2 regions of the Escherichia sp. TC-EC600-tetX4 genome follow, and region 2 is predicted to be linked to the other one. Evidence: predicted binding sites of a transcription regulator. Region 2 holds the regulator's gene; the other holds the start of a gene.
What was found. The regulator LexA, encoded in region 2, represses DNA repair genes until DNA is damaged. The targets are predictions, from matches to a motif close to TNCTGTATGTACATACAGNA.

Region 1: a site for LexA is predicted at 2,406-2,425, ahead of rmuC (DNA recombination protein RmuC). Genes of this name have one in related genera too.

The regions. Positions count from the first base shown of each region.
Region 1 is NZ_CP079924.1:4,462,855-4,467,716, reverse strand. Features, by position in the region: gene metE (5-methyltetrahydropteroyltriglutamate--homocysteine S-methyltransferase) at 1-450, shown strand, start outside; gene KXD89_RS21600 (dienelactone hydrolase family protein) at 490-1,305, opposite strand; gene udp (uridine phosphorylase) at 1,567-2,328, shown strand; gene rmuC (DNA recombination protein RmuC) at 2,469-3,896, shown strand; gene ubiE (bifunctional demethylmenaquinone methyltransferase/2-methoxy-6-polyprenyl-1,4-benzoquinol methylase UbiE) at 3,991-4,746, shown strand; gene ubiJ (ubiquinone biosynthesis protein UbiJ) at 4,760-4,862, shown strand, end outside.
Region 2 is NZ_CP079924.1:4,222,585-4,227,446, reverse strand. Features, by position in the region: gene plsB (glycerol-3-phosphate 1-O-acyltransferase PlsB) at 1-1,330, opposite strand, end outside; gene dgkA (diacylglycerol kinase) at 1,501-1,869, shown strand; gene lexA (transcriptional repressor LexA) at 1,979-2,587, shown strand; gene dinF (MATE family efflux transporter DinF) at 2,660-3,985, shown strand; gene KXD89_RS20535 (CsbD family protein) at 4,101-4,310, shown strand; gene zur (zinc uptake transcriptional repressor Zur) at 4,352-4,862, opposite strand, start outside.

The DNA of each region.
Region 1 (4,862 bases), 240 kb from region 2:
GAAGGTTTACCGCTGCGTCGTAGCGACTGGGATGCGTATCTCCAGTGGGGCGTAGAGGCCTTCCGTATCAACGCCGCCGTGGCGAAAGATGACACACAAATCCACACTCACATGTGTTATTGCGAGTTCAACGACATCATGGATTCGATTGCGGCGCTGGACGCAGACGTCATCACCATCGAAACCTCGCGTTCCGACATGGAGTTGCTGGAGTTGTTTGAAGAGTTTGATTATCCAAATGAAATCGGTCCTGGCGTCTATGACATTCACTCGCCAAACGTACCGAGCGTGGAATGGATTGAAGCCTTGCTGAAGAAAGCGGCAAAACGCATTCCGGCAGAGCGCCTGTGGGTCAACCCGGACTGTGGCCTGAAAACGCGCGGCTGGCCAGAAACCCGCGCGGCACTGGCGAACATGGTGCAGGCGGCGCAGAACTTGCGTCGGGGGTAAAATCCAAACCGGGTGGTAATACCACCCGGTCTTTTCTCATTACAGCGACTTCTTCCCACCATACTGCTTAAACCATTCCAGCATACGCTGCCAGCCATCTTCTGCAGATGCGGCATGATAGCTCGGGCGATAATCAGCGTTGAATGCATGCCCGGCGTCCGGGTACACGATAATCTCTGCTTTCGCATTAGCAGCCCGCAGCGCCTGGCGCATGGTTTCAACGCTCTCCTGCGGAATGCTGTTATCCTGACCACCATATAAGCCGAGAATCGGCGCGTTAAGATCGGTTGCGATATCAACAGGTTGTTTCGGTGAATTCAGCGACTTGTCGCCCGTCAGTTTGCCGTACCACGCCACTGCGGCTTTTAGCTGTGGATTATGCGCGGCATACAGCCAGGTGATACGTCCACCCCAGCAGAATCCGGTGATCATTAAACGATGAACATCGCCGCCGTTGCGGGAAGCCCAACTGGCGACATGATCGAGATCGGCCAGCACCTGCGAGTCAGGCACTTTTGCTACCAGACCGCTAAGCAACGTGGGGATATCGGCAAAATCATTCGGATCGCCTTCGCGGAAGTAAAGTTCAGGTGCGATAGCCAGATACCCCTCCAGCGCCAGACGGCGACAAATGTCGCGGATATGTTCATGCACGCCAAAAATTTCCTGCACTACAATGACCACTGGCAGTGGGCCATCGCTTTGCTTTGGTCTGGCATGGTAAGCAGGCATGTTATCCCCTTGTGAAGGGATAGAGGTGAAGCCCGCCACAATCGCGTCGTCCGGGGTCTGAACGATGGTCGAAGCGAGAGGCGATGCAGCAGGTGCAAATCCAGATTGTTGTGTTGTTGCCATGGTATTCTCCGTACCCTTATAAAAATGTTGCGCAATGTTAACTATAGTCAGCATGCAACAAATCACATTGCCTGAATCGGCTCATCTTTTATGCAGTCCTGCAGAATGAAGGGTGATTTATGTGATTTGCATCACTTTTGGTGGGTAAATTTATGCAACGCATTTGCGTCATGGTGATGAGTATCACGAAAAAATGTTAAACCCTTCGGTAAAGTGTCTTTTTGCTTCTTCTGACTAAACCGATTCACAGAGGAGTTGTATATGTCCAAGTCTGATGTTTTTCATCTCGGCCTCACTAAAAACGATTTACAAGGGGCTACGCTTGCCATCGTCCCTGGCGACCCGGATCGTGTGGAAAAGATCGCCGCGCTGATGGATAAGCCGGTTAAGCTGGCATCTCACCGCGAATTCACTACCTGGCGTGCAGAGCTGGATGGTAAACCTGTTATCGTCTGCTCTACCGGTATCGGCGGCCCGTCTACCTCTATTGCTGTTGAAGAGCTGGCACAGCTGGGCATTCGCACCTTCCTGCGTATCGGTACAACGGGCGCTATTCAGCCGCATATTAATGTGGGTGATGTCCTGGTTACCACGGCGTCTGTCCGTCTGGATGGCGCGAGCCTGCACTTCGCACCGCTGGAATTCCCGGCTGTCGCTGATTTCGAATGTACGACTGCGCTGGTTGAAGCTGCGAAATCCATTGGCGCGACAACTCACGTTGGCGTGACAGCTTCTTCTGATACCTTCTACCCAGGTCAGGAACGTTACGATACTTACTCTGGTCGCGTAGTTCGTCACTTTAAAGGTTCTATGGAAGAGTGGCAGGCGATGGGCGTAATGAACTATGAAATGGAATCTGCAACCCTGCTGACCATGTGTGCAAGTCAGGGCCTGCGTGCCGGTATGGTAGCGGGTGTTATCGTTAACCGCACCCAGCAAGAGATCCCGAATGCTGAGACGATGAAACAAACCGAAAGCCATGCGGTGAAAATCGTGGTGGAAGCGGCGCGTCGTCTGCTGTAATTCTCTTCTCCTGTCTGAAGGCCGACGCGTTCGGCCTTTTGTATTTTTGCGTAGCGCCTCGCAGGAAATGCCTTTCCAACTGGACGTTTGTACAGCACAATTCTATTTTGTGCGGGTAAGTTGTTGCGTCAGGAGGCGTTGTGGATTTCTCAATCATGGTTTACGCAGTTATTGCGTTGGTGGGTGTGGCAATTGGCTGGCTGTTTGCCAGTTATCAACATGCGCAGCAAAAAGCCGAGCAATTAGCTGAACGTGAAGAGATGGTCGCGGAGTTAAGCGCGGCAAAACAACAAATTACCCAAAGCGAGCACTGGCGTGCAGAGTGCGAGTTACTCAATAACGAAGTGCGCAGCCTGCAAAGTATTAACACCTCTCTGGAGGCCGATCTGCGTGAAGTAACCACGCGGATGGAAGCCGCACAGCAACATGCTGACGATAAAATTCGCCAGATGATTAACAGCGAGCAGCGCCTCAGTGAGCAGTTTGAAAACCTCGCCAACCGTATTTTTGAGCACAGCAATCGCCGGGTTGATGAGCAAAACCGTCAGAGTCTGAACAGCCTGTTGTCGCCGCTACGTGAACAACTGGACGGTTTCCGCCGTCAGGTTCAGGACAGCTTCGGTAAAGAAGCACAAGAACGCCATACCCTGACCCACGAAATTCGCAATCTCCAGCAACTCAACGCGCAAATGGCCCAGGAAGCGATCAACCTGACGCGCGCGCTGAAAGGCGACAATAAAACCCAGGGCAACTGGGGCGAGGTAGTATTGACGCGGGTGCTGGAGGCTTCCGGTCTGCGTGAAGGGTATGAATATGAAACCCAGGTCAGCATCGAAAATGACGCCCGCTCGCGGATGCAGCCGGATGTCATCGTGCGCCTGCCGCAGGGAAAAGATGTGGTGATCGACGCCAAAATGACGCTGGTCGCCTATGAACGCTATTTTAACGCCGAAGACGACTACACCCGCGAAAGCGCGCTACAGGAACATATCGCGTCGGTGCGTAACCATATCCGTTTGCTGGGACGCAAAGATTATCAACAGCTGCCGGGGCTGCGAACTCTGGATTACGTGCTGATGTTTATTCCCGTTGAACCCGCTTTTTTACTGGCGCTTGACCGCCAGCCGGAGCTGATCACCGAAGCGTTGAAAAACAACATCATGCTGGTTAGCCCGACTACGCTGCTGGTGGCGCTGCGCACTATCGCCAACCTGTGGCGTTATGAGCATCAAAGCCGCAACGCCCAGCAAATCGCCGATCGTGCCAGCAAGCTGTACGACAAGATGCGTTTGTTCATCGATGACATGTCCGCGATTGGTCAAAGTCTCGACAAAGCGCAGGATAATTATCGGCAGGCAATGAAAAAACTCTCTTCAGGGCGCGGAAATGTGCTGGCGCAGGCAGAAGCGTTTCGCGGTTTAGGAGTAGAAATTAAACGCGAGATTAATCCGGATTTGGCTGAACAGGCGGTGAGCCAGGATGAAGAGTATCGACTTCGGTCGGTTCCGGAGCAGCCGAATGATGAAGCTTATCAACGCGATGATGAATATAATCAGCAGTCGCGCTAGCCCATTGGGAGTAGTTAAGCCGGGTAGAAATCTAGGGCATCGACGCCCAATCTGTTACACTTCTGGAACAATTTTTTGATGAGCAGGCATTGAGATGGTGGATAAGTCACAAGAAACGACGCACTTTGGTTTTCAGACCGTCGCGAAGGAACAAAAAGCGGATATGGTCGCCCACGTTTTCCATTCCGTGGCATCAAAATACGATGTCATGAATGATTTGATGTCATTTGGTATTCATCGTTTGTGGAAGCGATTCACGATTGATTGCAGCGGCGTACGCCGTGGGCAGACCGTGCTGGATCTGGCTGGTGGCACCGGCGACCTGACAGCGAAATTCTCCCGCCTGGTCGGAGAAACTGGCAAAGTGGTCCTTGCTGATATCAATGAATCCATGCTCAAAATGGGCCGCGAGAAGCTGCGTAATATCGGTGTGATTGGCAACGTTGAGTATGTTCAGGCGAACGCTGAGGCGCTGCCGTTCCCGGATAACACCTTTGATTGCATCACCATTTCGTTTGGTCTGCGTAACGTCACCGACAAAGATAAAGCACTGCGTTCAATGTATCGCGTGCTGAAACCCGGCGGCCGCCTGCTGGTGCTTGAGTTCTCGAAGCCAATTATCGAGCCGCTGAGCAAAGCCTATGATGCATACTCCTTCCATGTGCTGCCGCGTATTGGCTCACTGGTCGCGAACGACGCCGACAGCTACCGTTATCTGGCAGAATCCATCCGTATGCATCCCGATCAGGATACCCTGAAAGCCATGATGCAGGATGCCGGATTCGAAAGTGTCGACTACTACAATCTGACGGCAGGGGTTGTGGCGCTGCATCGTGGTTATAAGTTCTGACAGGAGACCGGAAATGCCTTTTAAACCTTTAGTGACGGCAGGAATTGAAAGTCTGCTCAACACCTTCCTGTATCGCTCACCCGCGCTGAAAACGGCCCGCTCGCGTCTGCTGGGTA
Region 2 (4,862 bases):
TCGTCGCGCCGCGCAGTTCTTTGGCGTAAGTACCCACTTCCATGACGTGCTCATAACCGATATAGATCGGAATCAGCGTAATCGGACGCGTGCCGCCACGCAGCATCGCCTGAATGGTCATCGACAGCGTACCAGTTTTCGGATCCAGCAAACGCCCCGTACGGGAACGACCGCCTTCCACGAAGTACTCGACGGAATAACCACGGCTGAACAGTTCGCCGAGATACTCCCGGAAAACGGTGGAATAAAGTTTATTGCCTTTAAACGTACGGCGAATAAAGAACGCCCCCAGACGGCGGAAAATCGGCCCGGCAGGCCAGAAATTCAGGTTGATCCCGGCGGCGATATGCGGCGGCACCAGCCCCTGGTGATACAGCACGTAAGAAAGCAGCAGGTAGTCCATGTGACTGCGGTGGCAAGGCACATATACCAGCTCATGACCGTCGTGGGCCAGCTGGCGAACGCGCTCAGCGTTATGGACGTTGATGCCCTGGTAAAGTCGGTTCCAGGTGAAGCCCAGAATACGGTCAGTCAGGCGAATCATCTCGTAAGAGAAATTCGCCGCAATCTCTTCCATCAGTGCAATCGCGTTCTGCTGCGCTTTTTCATGGGAGATTTTTTTGCTGCGCGCTTCATCTTCTACCGCTTTGGCAATGGCGCGGGAGGCGAGCAGCTTATTAAACAGATCCTGACGAGCAGGCAAACGTGGGCCTACGGCAGCCAGACGTTGACGGGCAAAGTGCATACGCGCCACGCGCGCCAGTTTCTGAGCGATAGTTTTATCCGTGCCGTGTTCATCCGCCATACGGCGCAGCGAAACTGACGGCGAGAAACGCACAAAACTGTCGCGACCGAGCCACAGTACAGCGAAAAATTTCTGTACGCCGTTAAGCATACGCAGCGGCGGGTTCACTTCGCCTTTTTCACGCCCCGGCGCGCGACCAAACATCACCGACACTGGCACCATCTGCACATCCAGATTTGGGTTGCTACGGTGCAAATCGAGATAGTCGTGGAACAGCTTAATAGACTCTTCTTTCGGCGTGTAATAGGTGAACACACGCGGCCCGCCGTGAATGAACACATAGCGCGGCAGTAGCGTGCCGTCGATTTCCAGCGGCTCTAACGGGTCAGGCAAGTCATGTGCCAGACACTGGGCGCGCAACGTCAGCAAATCTGCTTTCGAGTTGTACGGTAAAACGTACATAATTGGACGAGAGGTATCCAGCCCCAGTTCCGGGGCAGGATCTGCCGGAATAGACTTGCTTTTTACCAGGATGCTTAATGGTAAATTCAGTAATTTGTAGTAAATTCGTGGCCAGCCGGACATAAACGATGTAAAGCCTCTGGTTAATAATGCAAATGCGCGGCAAGGATAGCAGAAAGTCATGGGAAATTCTGTGGTATCCGCTCATGTTTCGCGCGGCGCTACGCAAACCCGAATCATCGGATTTAACGGTACACTGATATTGACGCTCATAATGTAAAAAGGTTCTTTCAATGGCCAATAATACCACTGGATTCACCCGAATTATCAAAGCTGCTGGCTATTCCTGGAAAGGTTTACGCGCTGCATGGATCAACGAAGCGGCATTCCGTCAGGAAGGCGTAGCGGTATTGTTGGCGGTGGTCATCGCCTGCTGGCTGGATGTGGACGCGATTACCCGCGTGCTGCTTATCAGCTCCGTGATGCTGGTGATGATTGTGGAAATCCTCAATAGCGCCATCGAAGCAGTGGTTGACCGAATTGGCTCTGAATACCATGAGCTTTCCGGACGCGCAAAAGATATGGGATCCGCTGCGGTGCTGATTGCCATTATCGTCGCCGTGATTACCTGGTGCATTCTGTTATGGTCGCATTTTGGATAACCCTTCCAGAATTCGATAAATCTCTGGTTTATTGTGCAGTTTATGGTTCCAAAATCGCCTTTTGCTGTATATACTCACAGCATAACTGTATATACACCCAGGGGGCGGAATGAAAGCGTTAACGGCCAGGCAACAAGAGGTGTTTGATCTCATCCGTGATCACATCAGCCAGACAGGTATGCCGCCGACGCGTGCGGAAATCGCGCAGCGTTTGGGGTTCCGTTCCCCAAACGCGGCTGAAGAACATCTGAAGGCGCTGGCACGCAAAGGCGTTATTGAAATTGTTTCCGGCGCATCACGCGGGATTCGTCTGTTGCAGGAAGAGGAAGAAGGGTTGCCGCTGGTAGGTCGTGTGGCTGCCGGTGAACCACTTCTGGCGCAACAGCATATTGAAGGTCATTATCAGGTCGATCCTTCCTTATTCAAGCCGAATGCTGATTTCCTGCTGCGCGTCAGCGGGATGTCGATGAAAGATATCGGCATTATGGATGGTGACTTGCTGGCAGTGCATAAAACTCAGGATGTACGTAACGGTCAGGTCGTTGTCGCACGTATTGATGACGAAGTTACCGTTAAGCGCCTGAAAAAACAGGGCAATAAAGTCGAACTGTTGCCAGAAAATAGCGAGTTTAAACCAATTGTCGTTGACCTTCGTCAGCAGAGCTTCACCATTGAAGGGCTGGCGGTTGGGGTTATTCGCAACGGCGACTGGCTGTAACATATCTCTGAGACCGCGATGCCGCCTGGCGTCGCGGTTTGTTTTTCATCTCTCTTCATCAGGCTTGTCTGCATGGCATTCCTCACTTCATCTGATAAAGCACTCTGGCATCTCGCCTTACCCATGATTTTCTCCAATATCACCGTTCCGTTGCTGGGACTGGTCGATACGGCGGTAATTGGTCATCTTGATAGCCCGGTTTATTTGGGCGGCGTGGCGGTTGGTGCAACGGCGACCAGCTTTCTCTTTATGCTGTTGCTGTTTTTACGCATGAGCACCACCGGGCTGACTGCGCAGGCTTATGGTGCCAAAAATCCTCAGGCATTAGCCCGTACGCTGGTGCAACCGTTGCTGTTGGCGTTGGGGGCTGGGGCGTTAATTGCGCTGCTGCGTACGCCGATTATCGATCTGGCGCTGCATATTGTTGGCGGTAGTGAGGCAGTCCTGGAACAGGCGCGGCGCTTTCTTGAAATCCGCTGGTTAAGCGCACCGGCGTCGCTGGCGAATCTGGTATTACTCGGTTGGTTACTCGGCGTGCAATATGCCCGTGCGCCAGTAATTTTGTTAGTGGTCGGCAATATCCTCAACATTGTGCTGGATGTCTGGCTGGTGATGGGGCTGCATATGAACGTGCAGGGCGCGGCGCTGGCGACGGTTATTGCGGAATATGCAACATTGCTGATTGGTCTGCTAATGGTGCGTAAAATCCTCAAACTACGCGGAATTTCCGGCGAAATGCTGAAAACTGCCTGGCGAGGAAACTTCCGTCGCTTGCTGGCGCTTAACCGCGATATCATGCTGCGTTCGCTGTTGTTGCAACTCTGTTTCGGCGCGATCACCGTACTTGGCGCGCGACTGGGGAGTGACATTATCGCTGTTAACGCGGTTCTGATGACGCTACTCACCTTTACCGCCTATGCGCTGGATGGTTTTGCCTACGCGGTTGAAGCGCACTCCGGTCAGGCATACGGTGCGCGCGACGGTAGCCAGTTGCTGGATGTCTGGCGGGCAGCGTGCCGCCAGTCGGGGATCGTAGCGTTACTGTTTTCGGTGGTTTATTTGCTGGCTGGGGAACACATCATTGCGTTACTGACGTCGTTAACCCAGATTCAGCAGCTGGCTGACCGCTATCTTATCTGGCAGGTGATTTTGCCGGTGGTTGGCGTCTGGTGTTATCTGCTGGACGGCATGTTTATAGGCGCAACGCGTGCCACCGAAATGCGTAACAGTATGGCGGTGGCCGCCGCAGGTTTTGCGCTGACGCTCCTTACGCTGCCGTGGCTGGGTAATCATGCTTTGTGGCTGGCATTAACCGTCTTTCTGGCGTTGCGCGGGCTTTCTCTGGCGGCTATCTGGCGGCGTCACTGGCGCAATGGTACCTGGTTTGCCGCAACGTGACGGTTAAAAATTCTGAATAAATAATCCTAAGCCAAATTGCTGACTACACTTAATCTCACGTTCAGAAGAAAAGTGAACGTACTCTCATTCACAACCTAACGATGAGGTCTTGATTATGAATAAAGATGAAGCCGGCGGTAACTGGAAACAGTTTAAAGGTAAAGTGAAAGAGCAATGGGGCAAACTGACCGATGATGATATGACGATCATTGAAGGTAAACGTGATCAACTGGTCGGTAAAATCCAGGAACGTTATGGTTATCAGAAAGATCAGGCAGAAAAAGAGGTCGTGGATTGGGAAACCCGCAATGAATATCGCTGGTAATTAATCCCTCCTGCCCGACGTGTACAAGGATGTACGCCCTCTTAACGCGGTTTCTTTTTCACCTGCACAGAGTGATCATGCTGGCACTGTTCAGGATGACGACACGCTTCCACTTCTACACATGCCGCACAGAGCCCATGTGCTTCAATCACATTATGCCGCAGGGCAAACCCCATTTTTGCCGCCAGCGTATGCATAATGTCTTCCACGCCTTCTGCACACTCTTCTTTCACTGCGCCGCAGCGATCGCAAATAAACATGGCTGACGTATGGGTGGGCTGATCGAACAGATGACAGAGCACATAACTGTTGGTGGATTCCACCTTATGCACAAAACCTTGCTCAAGCAGAAAATCCAGCGCGCGATAAACCGTTGGCGGCTTGGCTTGCGGTTCAGCTTCGCGCAGTAAATCAAGCAGATCATAAGCGCTGATAGCGCCATCCTGCAGACTCATCAGGCGCAACACTTCCAGGCGCTGTGGGGTCAGGCGCACATTACGCTGCGCGCAGATTTTTTCAGCCTGCGCTAATAACTCCTGCGTTGTGGTCTTT